DNA from 2 places in the Streptomyces sp. NBC_01296 genome. Region 2 is predicted to be linked to the other one. Evidence: predicted binding sites of a transcription regulator. Region 2 holds the regulator's gene; the other holds the start of a gene.

Region 1 (8,587 bases), 1.1 Mb from region 2:
CGGCCGCGGTCACGCTGGAGAGCAGCAGCGGCAACGTCACGGTGGCCGGTGTGGCGGCGGCCGACCTCGCTTCTTCCTCCGGCGACGTGAAGGTCGAGGGCATCGCCGGTCCGTTGAAGGTCCGTACGTCGTCGGGTTCGGTCACCGCCACCGGCCTGGCCGGCCCGACGGCGGAGATCCACGCCTCCTCGGGCGACGCCCGCCTGACCTTCGCGAAGCCCCCGACGTCGGTGACGGCGAAGACCAGCTCGGGCGACGTCTCGCTGACGGTCCCGCAGGCCCCGTACGAGATCACGACCGCCACCGCGTCAGGCAAGCAGGAGACCCTCCCCACCACCCCGAAGGCCCCGTCCCACCTCTCGATCCAGACCTCCTCGGGCGACATCCGCATCGCGGGGGCATAGGACCGGTCAAGTGCCGGGGGCGGCACAGAGAGTGCGAGCGGGAGCGCACGCACCGGCCTGCGTGCGCTCCGCAGTGCTTCACCCCATGTGCCAGTTTTCGGCCAACCCCCGATCGCCGCCGCGTCCTCGGTGCCAGCATCGGCCGCCATGACGCCGTATGCGGGTACTGCCCCGTTCACGCCGGAGCACTGGCGGGACGAGGTCCTCCTCAACCGCAGGGCCTCGACGTGCGCGTGGACGACGCTCCTGCTCAGCGGACTCCTCGCGGTGGCCGGCGGGATCGCCGTCGGCATCCCGTACGAGCTCTGGCTCGACATGCCGCACTGGCTGGTCTACGCCCTGGGAGAAGCCGGCCTGCTGATCCCCGGAGCCGTGATCGTCACGGCAGTCCGCTCCCTCCCCCGTGCCTGACCGACGCCGGCCGGTCGCGCATGCCTCCCCTCGCGCAGCGACCGGAGTGAGCTGTCGGCTTCGCGACGTCGGCTGGGGTTTCTAAGATCTGCGGTATGACAACACGACTCGTGCAGATCAACATGAAGGCCCAGGACGACTCCGCGCTCGGCCGGTTCTGGGCGGAGGCGCTCGGTTGGGGTGTCGACAGCGAGGGCCCCGGCGTGACCAACCTCGAACCCGTGGGCTTCGCCTACCCCGATCCCGTGGCCGTCTGCATCGACATCATCGCCCGCCCGGAACCCAAAACGGTCAAGAACCGCGTGCACCTTGATCTGGCCACCACCTCGACCGCCCATCAAGCGGAGTTGGTCGCGCGCTTGAAGGATCTCGGCGCGACGCTCGCCGACGTGGGGCAGGGCGACGTCCCCTGGACGGTCATGGCCGACCCGGAAGGCAACGAGTTCTGCGTCCTGGAGCCCCGTCCGATCTACCGGGACACCGGGCCGATCGCCGCGGTGGTGGTCGACTGCACCGACCCGCGAGGGATGGCCCGGTTCTGGGGCGAGGCGATGGACTGGACGCTGCACGAGGTCACCGACGACCACGCGACCATGCGCTCCGCCAAAGGCGTCGGCCCCTACCTGGAGTTCCTCCGCACTCCCGGCACCAAGAGCGTGTGGAACCGCGTCCACCTCGACGTCTGCCCCTACCCCGGTGACGACCTGGCCGCAGAGGCAGCCCGACTGCGCGCCCTGGGCGCCACCGACCCTGATTTCGATCAGTCCGCAATCTCCTGGACGGTTCTGGCCGACCCGGAAGGCAACGAGTTCTGCCTCCTCACGCCTCGCTGACCTGGGCCACGCCGGACAGCCCCCCGACAACTCCGGGTGTTCGCCGGGGGCGAACGGGCGTTGGGGAACATCGGGAGGCGCACATGCATTGAGTCGGCATAGCTCAACTTCACTGCCGGAGGGAAGATCATGGCTTCGACGTCCGTAACGCTCACTCTGCCCGTGCTGCCGCTCGACGACGAGGTCGTGCTGCCTGGGATGGTCGTTCCGCTGGACCTGTCCGATGCCGAGGTACGGGGGGCCGTCGAGGCCGCCCAGGCGGCGGTGCGGAGCGGGAAGCCCCGGGTGCTGCTCGTACCGCGGGTCGACGGGAAGTACGCCGGCACCGGTGTGCTCGGGACCGTCGAGCAGGTGGGGCGGCTCTCCGACGGGGATCCCGGGGCGCTCATCCGCGGTGTCGGCCGCGTCCGGATCGGGGCCGGGACCACCGGGCCCGGGGCGGCGCTCTGGGTCGAGGGCGAGAGCGTCGACGAGAGACTGGCCGATCCGCTGCCCGGGTCCGTCACCGAGCTCGTCAAGGAGTACAAGGCGCTCGCCACCAGCTGGCTCAAGAAGCGCGGGGCCTGGCAGGTCGTGGACCGGGTCCAGCAGATCGAGGGGGTTTCGGCCCTCGCCGACAACTCCGGGTACTCGCCGTTCCTGACCGTCGCCCAGAAGGTCGAACTGCTCGAGACCGCCGACCCCGTGGCACGCCTCAAGCTGGCCATCTCCTGGCTCCGCGAACACCTCGCCGAGCAGGACGTCGCCGAGTCCATCGCCAAGGACGTCCAGGACGGCGTCGAGAAGCAGCAGCGCGAGTTCCTGCTGCGCCGCCAGCTGGAAGCCGTGCGCAAGGAACTGCGCGAGATCAACGGGGAGAAGGACGGCGAGGAGTCCGACGACTACCGGGCCCGCGTCGAGGGCGCCGACCTCCCCGAGAAGGTAAGGGAGGCCGCGCTCAAGGAGGTCGACAAGCTGGAGCGGTCCAGCGACCAGTCCCCGGAGGGCTCCTGGATCCGCACCTGGCTCGACACCATCCTGGAACTGCCCTGGAACGAGCGCACCGAGGACGAGTACGACATCCGCGGGGCCCGGGCCGTCCTCGACGCCGAGCACGCCGGGCTGAGCGACGTGAAGGACCGCATCACCGAGTACCTCGCGGTGCGCAAGCGGCGCGGCGAGCGCGGCATGGGCGTCATCGGCGGGCGGCGCGGCGGCGCCGTGCTGGCGCTCGTCGGGCCGCCCGGCGTCGGCAAGACCTCCCTGGGGGAGTCCGTCGCGCACGCCATGGGCCGCAAGTTCGTACGCGTCGCCCTCGGCGGCGTCCGCGACGAGGCCGAGATCCGCGGCCACCGGCGTACGTACGTCGGCGCGCTGCCCGGCCGGATCGTACGGGCCATCAAGGAAGCCGGGTCCATGAACCCGGTCGTCCTGCTCGACGAGATCGACAAGGTCGGCTCCGACTTCCGCGGAGACCCGGCGGCCGCGCTGCTGGAGGTGCTCGACCCCGCGCAGAACCACACCTTCCGGGACCACTACCTGGAGGTGGAGCTGGACCTGAGCGACGTCGTCTTCCTGGCCACCGCCAACGTCCTGGAGGCCATTCCGGAAGCGCTCGCCGACCGCATGGAGCTCGTCCGCCTCGACGGCTACACCGAGGACGAGAAGGTCGTCATCGCCCGCGACCACCTGCTGCCCCGGCAGCTCGAGCGGGCCGGTCTCGGCGCCGACGAGGTCGTCCTGGAGGAGGACGCGCTGCGCAGGCTGGCCGGCGAGTACACCCGCGAGGCCGGCGTGCGCACCCTGGAGCGGTCCATCGCGCGGCTGCTGCGCAAGGTGGCCTCCCAGCACGAGCTGGGGGAGCGGGAGTTGCCGCTGCGCATCGGCGCCGACGACCTGCGGGGGCTGATCGGGCGCCCGCACCACGTCCCGGAGTCCGCACAGGACCCCGCCGAGCGGCGCACCGCCGTCCCCGGCGTGGCCACCGGGCTCGCGGTGACCGGCGCGGGCGGCGACGTCCTGTTCGTCGAGGCCTCGCTGGCCGATCCCGAGACGGGGGCGGCCGGGCTCACCCTGACCGGGCAGCTCGGCGACGTGATGAAGGAGTCCGCGCAGATCGCGCTCAGCTTCCTGCGCTCGCACGGCGCGGAGCTCGAGCTCCCGGTCGCCGACCTGAAGGACCGGGGCGTGCACATCCACTTCCCCGCCGGCGCGGTCCCGAAGGACGGACCGAGCGCGGGCATCACGATGACGACGGCGCTGGCCTCGCTGCTGTCGGGGCGGCAGGTCCGGACCGACGTGGCCATGACCGGCGAGGTCTCGCTGACCGGGCGCGTCCTGCCCATCGGCGGGGTCAAGCAGAAGCTGCTCGCCGCGCACCGGGCGGGCCTGACCACCGTGATCATCCCGAAGCGGAACGAGGCCGACCTGGACGACGTGCCGTCCGAGGTGCTGGAGGGGCTTGACGTGCACCCGGTGACGGACGTGCGCCAGGTCCTGGAACTGGCGCTCGCCGCCGACGCGGTCCCGGTGACGGCCGCCGCCTGATCCCCGCCGGATCCGCATGCGGACGGCCCGGGACCCCGCTCCGGCGGGGCCCCGGGCCGTCGCCGTTCCCGCTGCGAAATACTGGTGCCTCAGGACACCACCGATGGGAGCGGACGTGCAGGGTAGTGAAGACCAGGAGTTCCTTGCCTTGGAGCGGGAGCTGTCCGTCTTCCTCCGGCGCGCCCGGGCCTCCTCCGGGGAGATGGCGCGTGCCCTGCACCCCGAGCTGGAGCCCGCCGCGTACGGGCTGCTCGTCCGCCTGGAGGCCGCGGGCCGCCAGCGGGCCACCGAACTCGCCGCGTACTTCGGGGTCGGCAAGGCCACCATGAGCCGGCAGCTGCGGGCGTTGGAGGTGCTGGGGCTGGTGGCCCGCGAGCCGGACCCCGCCGACGGCCGGGCCTTCCTGGTCGGCCTCACGGACGAGGGCCGCGAGCGGTTCCTGCGGGTGCGGGGGGCTCGGCGCGAGCAGTACATGCGCAAGCTGGCCGACTGGGACCGGGGGGAAGTCGCGGAACTGGCGAGACTCCTGAACCAGCTGAACCAGGGCGAGGAGTAGCCCCGCGGACCCCGCGCCTCAAACGCCGGCGGGGCCGGCTTTCCCGGCCGGCCCGGATCGCTACAGCTCCGCGTACGCCGCCGAGGCGTCGTCGTGGCGCTTGCCCCGGGTGAGGGGGCGGGACGGGTCGGATTCCAGGGTGCGGACCCGGCCGATCAGGCCCTGCGCGCCCTCCTTCCGGAGCACCTCCAGGCACTGCGCCCAGTCACCCTCCCGGAACGTGTCCGTCCACCGGCTCGCGCCGTCCGTGAGCGCCGCCAGCGCCCGCACCCCCGCGCGCGGGGTCCGGCCCGTCACCGCGCGGGCGGCCACCGCCGGGTCCGCGGCCGCCGTGAAGAAGCCGCCCTCCACATTGCGCAGCGCGTCCGCCGAGGTCCGCGTGCGCAGCAGCTCGCGCGGGATCCGGTCAAGCCGGTCGTCGAGCACCGGCGTCACCTCGCCCCCGGGCGCCTCGAGGAGCAGTACGGAATCCGAGAGCACGAGGTGCTCCACCGAGGCCTCGTCCCAGCGCACCATCACCACCGTCGCCTGCGGGGTCCGTACGTGAGAAAGGTCACAGGTGTCGCGGTGCGCGTCGGCGGTGCCGCGGATCGCCTCCGCCAGGATCCGGTCCAGCGGCATGTCCCGGCGCGATCCGGACAGTTCGGTCAATCGGCCCCCGAGCCGGGCCGCGAACCAGGGCACGCCGTGCGTACAGCCCACCTCGCCGCTCGGCGGGGTGACCCCGTCCAGGGCGACCAGGACTCCGCCGCCCGCAGCGGGCATCGCCGCCGATAGCCAGTCCTCGTTGGGGCGTTCCGGGTTGCCGGGGGCCGAGGCGAGGTCGATGCGCATACGGGCATTCTGCCCGCCCCGCAGGGACCGGGCGGTCGCGATGGACCGAAAAGTCCGTACCAATGCAGAACCGGCGGGATCGCCGCCACCAGCCCGTCGTCCGAGGCCCTCCACGGCCTCCCGGCGGGATGTGGGCGGGCATATTGCCAAAGCCCCCATCGATCTTTCAACCACCCGGCCATGACGGCCCTCTGACAGCGCCCTGCCGAGTTGGTTGCCAACTCATCCGTGATGTTCACTCGTTCGAGTGGCCGGGTGGGCGATGTCAGGCTCTGTCCCCAACACGCTGCAAAGGTCTGAGGCGGTACGAGGGGGCAGGGGGCGTTTACTTGTTGACCGGCCGTTACCTCGGCCACACGAGTAGACGAGCACGAGCACACGTACAGGATTGCGAGCACCGGTGCAGAAGAAGCGGTCTCGGAAGAACGGCACCGCCACCGACGGACCCGACCCCGCAGGACGCCGCGTCCGCGTGCGCAGCAGGCTCGTCATCGGCGTCGCCGTCGCCGGCCTCACCGTCCTCGCGGCCGGCACCCCGGCCGTGGTCTCCGCGACGCGGGAGCTGAACGACTCCCAGCAGCTGGTCACGCTCGCCGAGCAGACCCAGCACACCCTCACCCTCGCGCACCTCCTCGCCGACGAGCGCGACGCCGTCGTCGAGTACGTGGCCAAGGGGCGCCCCGGCGCACAGGCGAAGGGCCCCGTCCAGGAGCGCACCGCGCTCACCGACCGCCAGCTCGCCGAGGTCCGCGACGAGGCCGACGAGCCGCTCGCGCTCGCCCTCGGCCGCGTCCAGGCCGTCCGCAGCGAGGCCGTAGACGGCAAGGGCAGCGCCCTCGCCGCCCAGCAGGCGTACGCGGGCGTCATCGCGGAACTGCTCGCCCCGGGCGACCGGCTCGCCGAGCTGACCCCGCCGCGGGCCGGCGCCGCCCTCGCCACCAACCGCCCGCTGGCCCCCCTCGGCCAGGCCGTGGAACAGGCCTCGGCCACCCGTGGACTGCTGCTCGCCGCGCTGGCCGTCCCCCGCGGTGAGCAGCTCCCCAACTCCGCGGTCGTGGACGAACTGACCACCGCCGCCCAGCGGGCCCGCGTACGGGAGCAGGCCGCCCTCGACGACTTCACCCGGGTCGCGCGGCCCGACGTACGCCAGACCCTCGCCGCCACCGTCACCGGCCCCGAGGTCAAGACGGCCGACGACTACCTCAAGCGGCTCACCGAGCGGCCCACGCTGTCCTCCGCCGACCGCAAGCTCGACGGCGCCACCGTCGCCCCCGCCCTCACCGCCCGCATCGACCGCATGCGGTCCGTGGAGTCCACCCTCGCCGGGCAGCGGGCCACCGCGCTCGCCACCCTGCGCGACGACGACGTGACCCGGCTGGAGATGCTGGTCGCGGTCCTCGGCCTGCTGTTCCTCGTCGCCGTCGGCTTCTCGACGGCCGTGGCGCGCTCGCTGACCCGGCCGCTGTCCGTCCTGCGCCGCGGCGCGGCCCGGCTGGCGACCCCGGAGGGCTCGGTGGAGCCGGTCCGCTTCACCGGCCGCAACGACGAGTTCGCCGAGGTCGTACGCCACCTCAACGCCGTCCGCGACCAGACGGTCTCCCTGCACACCCGGATCGCCGGCCTCGACGCCGACGCGCGCCGGCTCATCGGCCGCAACGAGGCGCTGGGCTCGGGCCGTGAGGCGCTGGAGGCCGAGCTGACGCAGCTGCGGGCCGGCCTCGAAGAGCACCGCCGCATCATGTCGACGACGTCGGTCTCGCTGTCGCTGCGCACGCTCGGACTGGTCGAGCGCCAGCTCGCGGTCATCGAGGAGCTGGAGTCCAAGGAACAGGACCCGGACCGGCTGGCCACCCTGTTCAAGATGGACCACCTGGCGACGGTCATGCGCCGCCACAACGAGAACCTGCTCGTCCTGGCCGGACAGGAGCACGGCCACGGCGCCGGCGCCCCGGTCCCGCTGGTCGACGTCATGCGGGCCGCGGTCAGTGAGATCGAGCGCTACGAGCGCGTCGAGCTGGCGGCGCTGCCCCCGTTCACCCAGGTCGCGGGGCACGCGGCCGACGACATCTCGCACGTGCTCGCCGAGCTGCTGGAGAACGCGACGACGTTCTCGCCGCCCGAGGCCAAGGTGAGGGTCTCCGGGTGGCTGCTCGACGCCGGTGACGTGGTGCTGTCCGTCGTGGACCAGGGCATCGGCGTCACCGCCGACCGGCTGGAGGCGCTGAACGCCCGGCTGGCCACGCCCGAGGCGTACGACCAGGAGCCGGAATCGGAACACGGCCTGGGCCTCGGCCTGTACGTGGCGGGGCGCCTCGCGGCCCGGCACGGGGTCACCGCGGAGCTCCGCGCCGGGCGGCACGGCGGCACGGAGGCCCTGGTGGTCGTCCCGGCGTCGCTGCTCCCGGCCACCCCGCCGAGCTCGCCGGTGCACACCTTCGCCACGCCGGGCGTGCCCGAGCTCCGGCTGCCGGGCGTGATCGCCGAGGCGAACGAGAACACCATCCCGCCCCGCCGGATGCCTCCGGCGGTGGAACGGGACGCGGAGCCCCAGGCCGAGGCCGCCTCCGCCCCCGAGGCCACGCCCGAGCCCACGCCCGACCCCTTCCGGGACCCGGGCCCGGAGGCGGACGCGGAGCTCCTGCGGAGCATGGAGTGGGACACCGCCGAGGGGCTGGACCCCGAGGCGGATGCGGATGCGGACGCGCTGCTCGGCGAGGCCACGGCCGCCGCCGAGGCGTCGGTCCCCGGCGCGGAGCCGGTCCCGGACCAGGGTGGGGCCGTCGGCGCCGCCGTGGAGGTTTCGGGCGCGGACCTGGCCCCGGACTTCGGGCCGGATCTCGCCGGCGGGCTGGAGCCCGACGCGGACGTGCACGCCCCGGCCGCGGACGGCGGGCTGCCGCCCGCCGAGCAGGTGTTCACGGCTCAGGCGCAGGCGCCGGAGGCGGAGCCTGCCTCGGGCGGCCACGCCGTCCCGGGTCCGGAGGGCGTACTGCCGCCCGCCGACCAGGTGTTCACTGCGGCGA
Region 2 (8,587 bases):
GGGCCGCCAGCAGCCGCTCGGCGCCGCCCCGGACCGCCGCCTGGTCGGCCTCGGTGGCCGCGAGGAGGTCGGTGATGTTCTCGTTGTCCTCGCCGGCGAGCAGGGCCAGCAGCAGGTGCGCCGGGGTCAGATCCGCGTGGCCGTCCTTCACGGCCCGGCTGGTGGCCGCGTTCAGGGCGTCCCGGCTCTTGTTGGTCAGCTCGGCATCCACGTGCGACTTCTCCTCTCAGACAGGTCAGACACAGGCTTCAAGGTCTCGTTCTTCGCGTCTCGCTCTTTGACTATGGCAGCGTGCGCAAAGTTGAGTCTATTCCACTCAAGGGCGGAATCGGCCCCCTCCCGTACGCTCGGGCCATGGCTCTTGACGTACTCAACCCGACGCCCGAGTACCTCGCCTTCTGGCGGGAGCGGCACGTCTGCACGCTGACCACCCCGCGCCCCGACGGGACCCCGCACGTGGTGCCGGTGGGCGTCACGTACGACCCGGAGGCCGGCCTGGCCCGGGTGATCAGCAACAAGAACAGCAAGAAGATCCGCAACGTGCTGGCGGCCCAGGGGACGGAGCGGGGCCCGGCCCGGGTGGCGGTGTGCCAGATGGCGGGACGCCGCTGGGCGACCCTGGAGGGGCACGCGGTGATCCGTACGGACGAGGCCTCGGTCGCCGAGGCGGTGGCGCGCTACGCGGAGCGCTACGGGCGGACGCCCTCTCCCAACCCGGACCGGGTCGTCATGGAGATCACCCTCGACCGGGCGATGGGCCGCGCCTGAACCGAAAACGGTTCAGCTTTCACCTTGTCCGGTTCAGGGACTGGACGCGGACATCACAACGGCGCCACCGTGGTCAGGTCCACGATGGCGCCGTTGTGTGGGGGAAGCACCTGGAGCGATCTGCAACGACGGGGGAATCGCTTCAGGCACTGCGGGGGGTGGCGGTGGTGATATCGGGTTCGAAGAGCTGGTGATCGCGCTGATCAAGGTTGACGAAGACCATTCCGTAGCGCACCTCGCAGCGGACGGGCTGCGGCGCGCCGCGGGGGCGGCGCAGGCACCGGTACGCCCGGACGTCCTCGTCCTCCTCGCGCGTGATGACGATGGGCTGTCCGAACAGGGTGACCATCAACGAGTCGCCAGGGTGGGGGATGGCCGTGGCAAGGTCGATGAACTGCCAGCCGGAGCGGTAGGCAGAGGCCATTTCGCGACGGAATCCGCGGTCGTCGGGGGTCATACCGCGGTCTCCACGGCAACGGTGCCGGCATCCGCCTCGACGGGGGCCGAGCGCCATCCGCTGTCCATCGGTGCCGCGCGCCATCCGCTGTCCTCGAGCGGCGCCGCCCGGAGGCCTGCGGCACCCCCTTCGGCGCCCCCCAGGGTGACCCCGGCAAGTCCCAGACCGGCCACAGCCGAGAAGATGACGGTGGCAAGCGCCGAGCGAAGCATTCTCTTGTTCATGGTCGGCTTCGTCCTCACTTGATGAAATCCTCTCCCCCGCCTGTCAGACGATGGCTCATTCAGGCACATCACTGCCACAGGGACGATGCATCATGTTCTTGCATGTTCAGGACCCTGGGGGGTGGAGATTTGACCATAAACAGAACAAAAGCGACACATCCCCACTCGGTCACGGAGCTGTGCAGCGAGGGGGCGCGGCTCTACACGAGCGCGCTGCGGACCGGACGTATCGCACGTGGGGACGTCAAAACGGCACCCTGCCTGCTCGATCTGGCGTTGTTGCAGCCAGATCCTGATGACGCCAATTCGCTCCGTCCGGTTCCACCGGCGGTGGCACTCGCACAGCGGCTGCATCCGATCGAACGGGAGATCCGCGACAGACACCGGGATTCTCTCGAACTGTCCGAGGCTTTCGAGCCGTTTCTCGCCATCAGTGCGCAGAATCCGGCAAGCACCCACGCCATCACCGTGCTCGAAGGCTTCGACCCCATCAACGCGGCCCTCAACCTCGCCACCGCCGAGTGCCGCACCGAGATGCTCACCATCCAGCCCGGCGGCGCCCGCCCCAGCCTCGAGCTCACGGAGGCCCTGGAGCGCGACCAGCCGCTGACCGACCGCGGTGTCCGGATCCGGACCCTCTACCAGCACACCGTCCGGCACAGCCGCGGCACGCTCGCGTACGTCGACCTCCTCAAGGCGGGCAAGGTCGAGGTGCGCACGCTGGAGGAGCTCTTCGAACGCCTCATCATCTTCGACCGGACCGTCGCCTTCATCCCGGCCAGCGACGACCGCCAGGTCGCCCTGGAGCTGCGCCACCCGGGGCTGGTCGACTACCTCATCAAGGTGTTCGAGCAGCTGTGGCACCGCGCTGTGCCCCTCCAGGAGGAAGTCACGTACCAGCACACCCGCGGCGGCATCTCGGGCGTGCAGCGCACCATCGCGCAGCTCCTCATCGAGGGCCACGTGGACGAGGCCATCGCCCGCCGCCTGGGCATGAACGTACGGACCTGCCGCGCGCACATCGCGAAGCTCGCCAGCACCCTCGGCAGCGGCAGCCGCGCCCAACTCGGCTTCCTCATCGCCCGCTCCGGGATCCTCGAGGACGAGGGCGACTGAAGAACGCACCGGAACGCGCCAGGCCCCGCCCGGGGATCTTGGGCGGGGCCTGTGCGTGCATGCAGGACGTGCGCGTCGTGCAGCCGGAGGAAGCCGACGTCAGTCGCTCTGGCGCTTCGGCGCGGGGCGCCAGACGACCAGGGCGCTGCCCGGCACCGGCGGCTGGTACTTGACCAGATCTCGCCGGTACGAGGCGTGCACCTGGGCCTCGCGCTGCTGGAGCACGGCCGCCGCGCCGTCCACCGCCGCCGAGAGCTCGGCCACGCGCTGCTGGAGCGCGGCGACCTGGTTCTCCAGCTCGATGATCCGCTTGATGCCGGCCAGGTTGATGCCCTCGTCCTGGGACAGCGCCTGCACCGTGCGGAGCAGTTCGATGTCGCGGGCCGAGTAGCGCCGGCCGCGGCCGGCCGTCCGGTCCGGGGAGACCAGGCCGAGGCGGTCGTACTGGCGCAGGGTCTGCGGATGCAGGCCCGAGAGCTGGGCGGCCACCGAGATCACGTAGACCGGAGTCTCGTCGGTCAGTTCGTACGCCCCGTTGCCGAACCGGGGCGGTCGTCGGCGGCCGTCCATGTCATGCTCCCTTCGCGGACTCGAACAGCGCGGCGCGCGGGTCCTCCGACTCCGTCGCGTCGCGGTACATCTCCAGCGCCTCGCGGGCCTTGTCCGACAGCGAGGCCGGAACAGTGACCTCCACCGTCACCAGCAGGTCCCCGCGGCTGCCGTCCTTGCGGACCGCTCCCTTGCCGCGGGCCCGCATCGTGCGCCCGCTGGGGGTGCCCGGCGGGAGCTTCAGCGTCACCGCGGGGCCGTTCAAGGTCGGGACCTTGATGTCGGCGCCCAGGGCGGCCTCGGCGATCGTCACCGGGACGGTGACCGTCAGGTTGTCGTCCTTGCGGCCGAACACCGGGTGGCCGTCCACGTGGACGACGACGTAGAGGTCGCCGGCGGGACCGCCGCGCTCACCCGGAGCGCCCTTGCCGCGCAGCCGGATCCGCTGGCTGTCGGAGACGCCCGGCGGGATCCGGACCTGCATGGTGCGGGAGGACTTGGCGCGCCCGCTGCCCTTGCAGACGTCGCAGGGGGTCTCCGCGATCAGGCCGCGGCCCTTGCAGTCCGCACAGGGGTCGGTCAGCGAGAAGCCGCCGCCGCTGCCCCGCGAGACCTGGCCGGTGCCGACGCAGGTCGGGCACACGCGCGGTGTGCCGTTCTTGTCGCCGGTGCCCGAACAGGCCTTGCAGGGCGCCTGGGAGGACATCCGGAGCGGGACCGTGGCCCCGTCCACCGCCTCCGTGAAGGAGAGGGTGACCTCCGATTCGATGTCCTGGCCGCGGCGCGGCTGGACACGCGTCCCGGGGCCCGCGCCGCCGCGGTTGAACAGCCCGCCGAAGACGTCGCCCAGACCGCCGCCGCCGAAACCGCCGCCCGGGCCGCCACCCGGCTGGGTGCCGCCGAACAGGTCGCCCAGGTCGAAGTTGAACGAGCCGCCGCCCCCGCCGGGACCGGGGCGGAAGCCACCGTTCCCGAACAGGGTGCGGGCCTCGTCGTACTCCTTGCGCTTCTTGGCGTCGCCGAGGATGTCGTTCGCCTCGGAGATCTCCTTGAAGCGCTCCTCGGCCGAGGCGTCGCCCTTGTTGGCGTCCGGGTGGAACTCGCGCGCGAGCTTCCGGTACGCCTTCTTGATCTCGGCCTCGGTGGCGTCCTTCGGAACACCGAGGACCTTGTAGTAGTCCTTCTCGACGAAGTCCTTCGTGCTCATCCCCGGTGTCCCTCCTCTCGTGCCTCTACGGTTGCTGCGTCAGCCCTTGTCGGGGGCATCCGCGTCCTTGTCCGAAGGCGTGTCGCCGTCCGCGGACTCGGACTTGGGGGCGGCCCCGGGCTGGGGCTCGGCCACCGCGACCCGCGCGGGGCGGATCGTACGCTCGCCGATCCGGTACCCCGGCTGCAGGATCGCCACGCAGGTCGTCTCGGTGACGTCCGGCGCGTACGAGTGCATCAGGGCCTCGTGGATCGTCGGGTCGAAGGGCTCGCCCTCCTTGCCGAACTGCTGCAGCCCCATCTTGGCCGCGGCGGTCTCCAGCGATTCGGCCACCGACTTGAAGCCGCCGACCAGCTCGCCATGGTCCCGCGCCCGGCCGATGTCGTCCAGGGTCGGGAGCAGCTCCGTCAGGAGGGACGCGACCGCGATCTCCTTGACGGCGATCCGGTCCCGCTCCACCCGGCGGCGGTAGTTCTGGTACTCCGCCTGGAGCCGCTGGAGGTCCGCAGTGCGCTCGCCGAGCGCGGTACGGGTCTGGTCCAGCTGCGCCAGGAGAGCCGTCTCCTGAGAAGACGGCGCTCCGGAGTCCCCGGCCGGGGCCGCGGCCTCCTCCTCGGAGGAAGCTGCGGCCTTCGGCTCGGCGTCGTCAGGCGTGGCGCCGGCGGGGACTTCGGGCTTCTCGTCGAAACCCGGGGTCTCCTCCGACATCAGGCAGCGCCGCCCTTCGGCTTGTCCTCGTCCACGATCTCGGCGTCGACGACGTCGTCGGCGGCGTCCGCGGCTCCGGCCTGACCGGCGTCACCGGCACCGGCTGCGCCTTGGGCGGCCTGCGCGTCGGCGTAGATGGCCTGGCCGAGCTTCTGGCTGACCGCGGCGAGCTTCTCGGTCGCGGTGCGGATCTCGGCGGTGTCCTCGCCCTTGAGCTTTTCCTTCAGCTCGGCGACGGCGGCCTCGACCTCGGTCTTGACCTCGGCCGGGACCTTGTCCTCGTTGTCCTTGACGAACTTCTCCGTCTGGTAGACGAGCTGCTCGCCCTGGTTGCGGGACTCGGCCGCCTCCTTGCGGCGCAAGTCCTCGTCCGCGTACTGCTCCGCCTCCTGGCGCATGCGGTCGACCTCGTCCTTGCCGAGCGAGGAGCCGCCGGTGACGGTCATCTTCTGCTCCTTGCCCGTGCCAAGGTCCTTGGCCGTGACGTGCATGATGCCGTTCGCGTCGATGTCGAAGGAGACCTCGATCTGCGGGACGCCACGCGGGGCCGGGGGCAGGCCGGTCAGCTCGAACATGCCGAGCTTCTTGTTGTACGCCGCGATCTCGCGCTCGCCCTGGTAGACCTGGATCTGCACGGACGGCTGGTTGTCCTCGGCCGTCGTGAAGATCTCGGACCGCTTGGTCGGGATCGTGGTGTTGCGCTCGATGAGCTTGGTCATGATGCCGCCCTTGGTCTCGATGCCGAGGGACAGCGGGGTCACGTCGAGGAGCAGGACGTCCTTGACCTCACCCTTGAGGACACCGGCCTGGAGGGTCGCGCCGATGGCGACGACCTCGTCCGGGTTGACGCCCTTGTTCGCGTCCTGACCGCCGGTCAGCTCCTTGACGAGCTCGGCGACGGCCGGCATGCGGGTGGAGCCGCCGACCAGGACCACGTGGTCGATCTCGGACAGCGCGATGCCGGCGTCCTTGATGACGTTGTGGAACGGGGTCTTGCAGCGGTCCAGCAGGTCCGCGGTCAGCTGCTGGAACTGGGCGCGCGTGAGCTTCTCGTCCAGGTGCAGCGGGCCCTCGGCGGAAGCCGTGATGTAGGGCAGGTTGATCGTGGTCTCCGTGGAGGAGGACAGCTCGATCTTCGCCTTCTCGGCGGCCTCGCGCAGGCGCTGGAGCGCCATCTTGTCCTTGGAGAGGTCCACGCCGTGGCCGTTGGCGAACTGCTTCACCAGGTAGTCGACGACGCGCTGGTCCCAGTCGTCACCACCGAGGTGGTTGTCACCGTTGGTGGCCTTGACCTCGACGACGCCGTCGCCGATCTCGAGCAGCGACACGTCGAAGGTGCCGCCACCGAGGTCGAAGACGAGAATGGTCTGGTCGTCCTTGTCCAGGCCGTAGGCCAGGGCGGCGGCGGTCGGCTCGTTGACGATGCGCAGGACGTTCAGACCCGCGATCTCACCGGCTTCCTTCGTCGCCTGACGCTCGGAGTCGTTGAAGTAGGCCGGGACGGTGATGACCGCGTCCGTGACCTTCTCACCCAGGTAGGCCTCGGCGTCGCGCTTCAGCTTCTGCAGGATGAAGGCGCTCATCTGCTGCGGGTTGAAGTCCTTGCCATCCAGGTTGATCTTCCAGTCAGTGCCCATGTGGCGCTTGACGGAGCGGATGGTGCGGTCCACGTTCGTGACCGCCTGGCGCTTGGCCACCTCGCCGACGAGGACCTCGCCGTTCTTGGCGAAGGCGACGACGGACGGCGTGGTCCTGGCGCCCTCGGCGTTGGTGATGACGGTGGGCTCGCCGCCTTCCAGAACGCTGACGACGGAGTTAGTGGTGCCCAGGTCGATGCCGACCGCACGTGCCATTTTGATTTCCTCCAGCTGACTTGAGTGGAACAGACTCAACCATGCCGTAACGCCGCTCCGGCGTCAACAGAGGTGAGTCTGCATGGCTCAACTTTTATCCTCGCCTTACGCTCACTCAGGCTTGGCGAGCGGCTTGACGCAGCCGCGGGGCGACCGGCGACAGTGGGCCCCACCTGCGGAAACGCCCCACGGGGGCGGGCAGGCGGGGTGGTCCGGAAGCGCTGCAGAACCACTCGAAGCCGCCCGGTCGGGGGTAGGCCGCAGGGGTCGCGGAGGAGTCGCGGAGGGGTTTCGGCGGGGCCGCACCAGGGGGCCGAGCGGGCGATGCCGGGGCGGTCCGCTGCGCGGCATCACGGAAACCGCCGCAGGCGCATGCAGGGTGCCCCCATGCCGCTGCCGCCGCTCACGTTCCCCCCGATCCGGCGCCTCGTGCGACGGCGACCCGCGAATCCGCACCCCTCCCCGCTCCCGTTCCGGCACCGCCCGGACCTCTCGGCGAAGCGGGTGGCCGACCTCCTCGGGGCCGTGGTGCTGCTCGGGGTCTTCGCGGCGCCGCTGCTGTTCGTCGCCGCCCTGCTGTACGCAGCCCAGGGCGGCCGGGTCTTCGTACGGGAGCCGGCGGCCGGGCTGGCCGGGCGGCCGTTTCGGACCTGGCGGCTGCGTACGGACGCGGCGGGCCGGCTCGGCGCGGCCGTGGAGCGGTGCGCCCTGGACGGGATCCCGCAAGTGCTGAACGTGCTCCGCGGAGAGATGTCACTGGTCGGGCCGCGCGCGCAGGCGCGTACGGACCGGGCCGACCGGCTCCTCGTACGGCCCGGAATGACCGGTTTGTGGCAGGTCAGCGCACGATCCGACCTCCCCTGGGAGGAGATGGCCCTGCTGGACCGGCACTATGTGGAGAGCCATTGGCTGGGGATGGATCTCGCGATCCTGGCTCAGACCCCTCGGGCGGCCTACCGACAGCGGTGCCGACCGAGGCATGCCTGAGCGACACAGATCACCGCTCGCCCACCTACATTGCGGCGCGGGAACTGGGTAACCTCAAGCCTTGACTCAATAAGTTACCGCTTAGTAAGTCCCGCCCGAGGAGCCCTCCCATGCAACTCGCCGCGATCATCGTGTCGCTGGTCCTGACCGTGGTCGGCGTCGCGCTGCTCGCCCGAGCCGTGGCGCAGATCTACCGCTTCGTGAAGCTCGGACAGCCCGTACCGGCTGGCAGCCGTACGGACGACCCGAAGGCACGAACGCTCACCCTGGTCCGGGAGTTCCTCGGCCACAGCCGGATGAACCGCTGGGGCATCGTCGGCTTCGCGCACTGGTTCGTCGCGATCGGCTTCCTGACGCTGCCGCCGACGCTGCTGCAGGCGTACGGCCAGCTCTTCCAGGCCGACTGGGTGCTGCCGATCGTCGGCGGCTTCCTGCCGTTCGAGCTGTACATCGAGTTCATCGGCGTCATGACGATCCTCGGCATCGCCGTGCTGATCGTCATCCGCCTGCTGTCGCTGCCGTCCCGGGCGGGCCGCAAGTCGCGCTTCACGGGCTCCAAGGCCTGGCAGGCGTACTTCGTCGAGTACGTGATCCTCACCATCGGCCTCGCGATCCTGACGCTGCGCGGGCTCGAGGGCGCGATCCACCACGTGGACTCGTACGAGCCGGCGTACTTCGCCTCGTACCCGCTGGTCCTGGTCTTCCAGAACCTCTCGCT

The links. Region 2 encodes HspR, which represses chaperone genes until heat shock. Its sites were predicted from a motif close to TTGAGNNNNNNNNNCTCAA; they were not measured.
Region 1: lon (endopeptidase La) is a predicted target of HspR. The motif match lies at 1,737-1,755, and genes of this name have one in related genera.

Annotation. Positions count from the first base shown of each region.
Region 1 covers NZ_CP130720.1:3,161,771-3,170,357, reverse strand. The annotation lists gene OG299_RS14015 (DUF4097 family beta strand repeat-containing protein) at 1-404, shown strand, start outside; gene OG299_RS14010 (hypothetical protein) at 552-815, shown strand; gene OG299_RS14005 (VOC family protein) at 911-1,648, shown strand; gene lon (endopeptidase La) at 1,778-4,174, shown strand; gene OG299_RS13995 (MarR family winged helix-turn-helix transcriptional regulator) at 4,278-4,730, shown strand; gene OG299_RS13990 (protein phosphatase 2C domain-containing protein) at 4,791-5,564, opposite strand; gene OG299_RS13985 (sensor histidine kinase) at 5,965-8,587, shown strand, end outside.
Region 2 covers NZ_CP130720.1:4,248,231-4,256,817, forward strand. The annotation lists gene clpB (ATP-dependent chaperone ClpB) at 1-211, opposite strand, end outside; gene OG299_RS19100 (pyridoxamine 5'-phosphate oxidase family protein) at 355-768, shown strand; gene OG299_RS19105 (Rieske (2Fe-2S) protein) at 911-1,225, opposite strand; gene OG299_RS19110 (hypothetical protein) at 1,222-1,449, opposite strand; gene OG299_RS19115 (helix-turn-helix transcriptional regulator) at 1,552-2,565, shown strand; gene OG299_RS19120 (heat shock protein transcriptional repressor HspR) at 2,665-3,135, opposite strand; gene dnaJ (molecular chaperone DnaJ) at 3,137-4,321, opposite strand; gene grpE (nucleotide exchange factor GrpE) at 4,361-5,029, opposite strand; gene dnaK (molecular chaperone DnaK) at 5,029-6,882, opposite strand; gene OG299_RS19140 (sugar transferase) at 7,312-7,869, shown strand; gene OG299_RS19145 (heterodisulfide reductase-related iron-sulfur binding cluster) at 7,980-8,587, shown strand, end outside.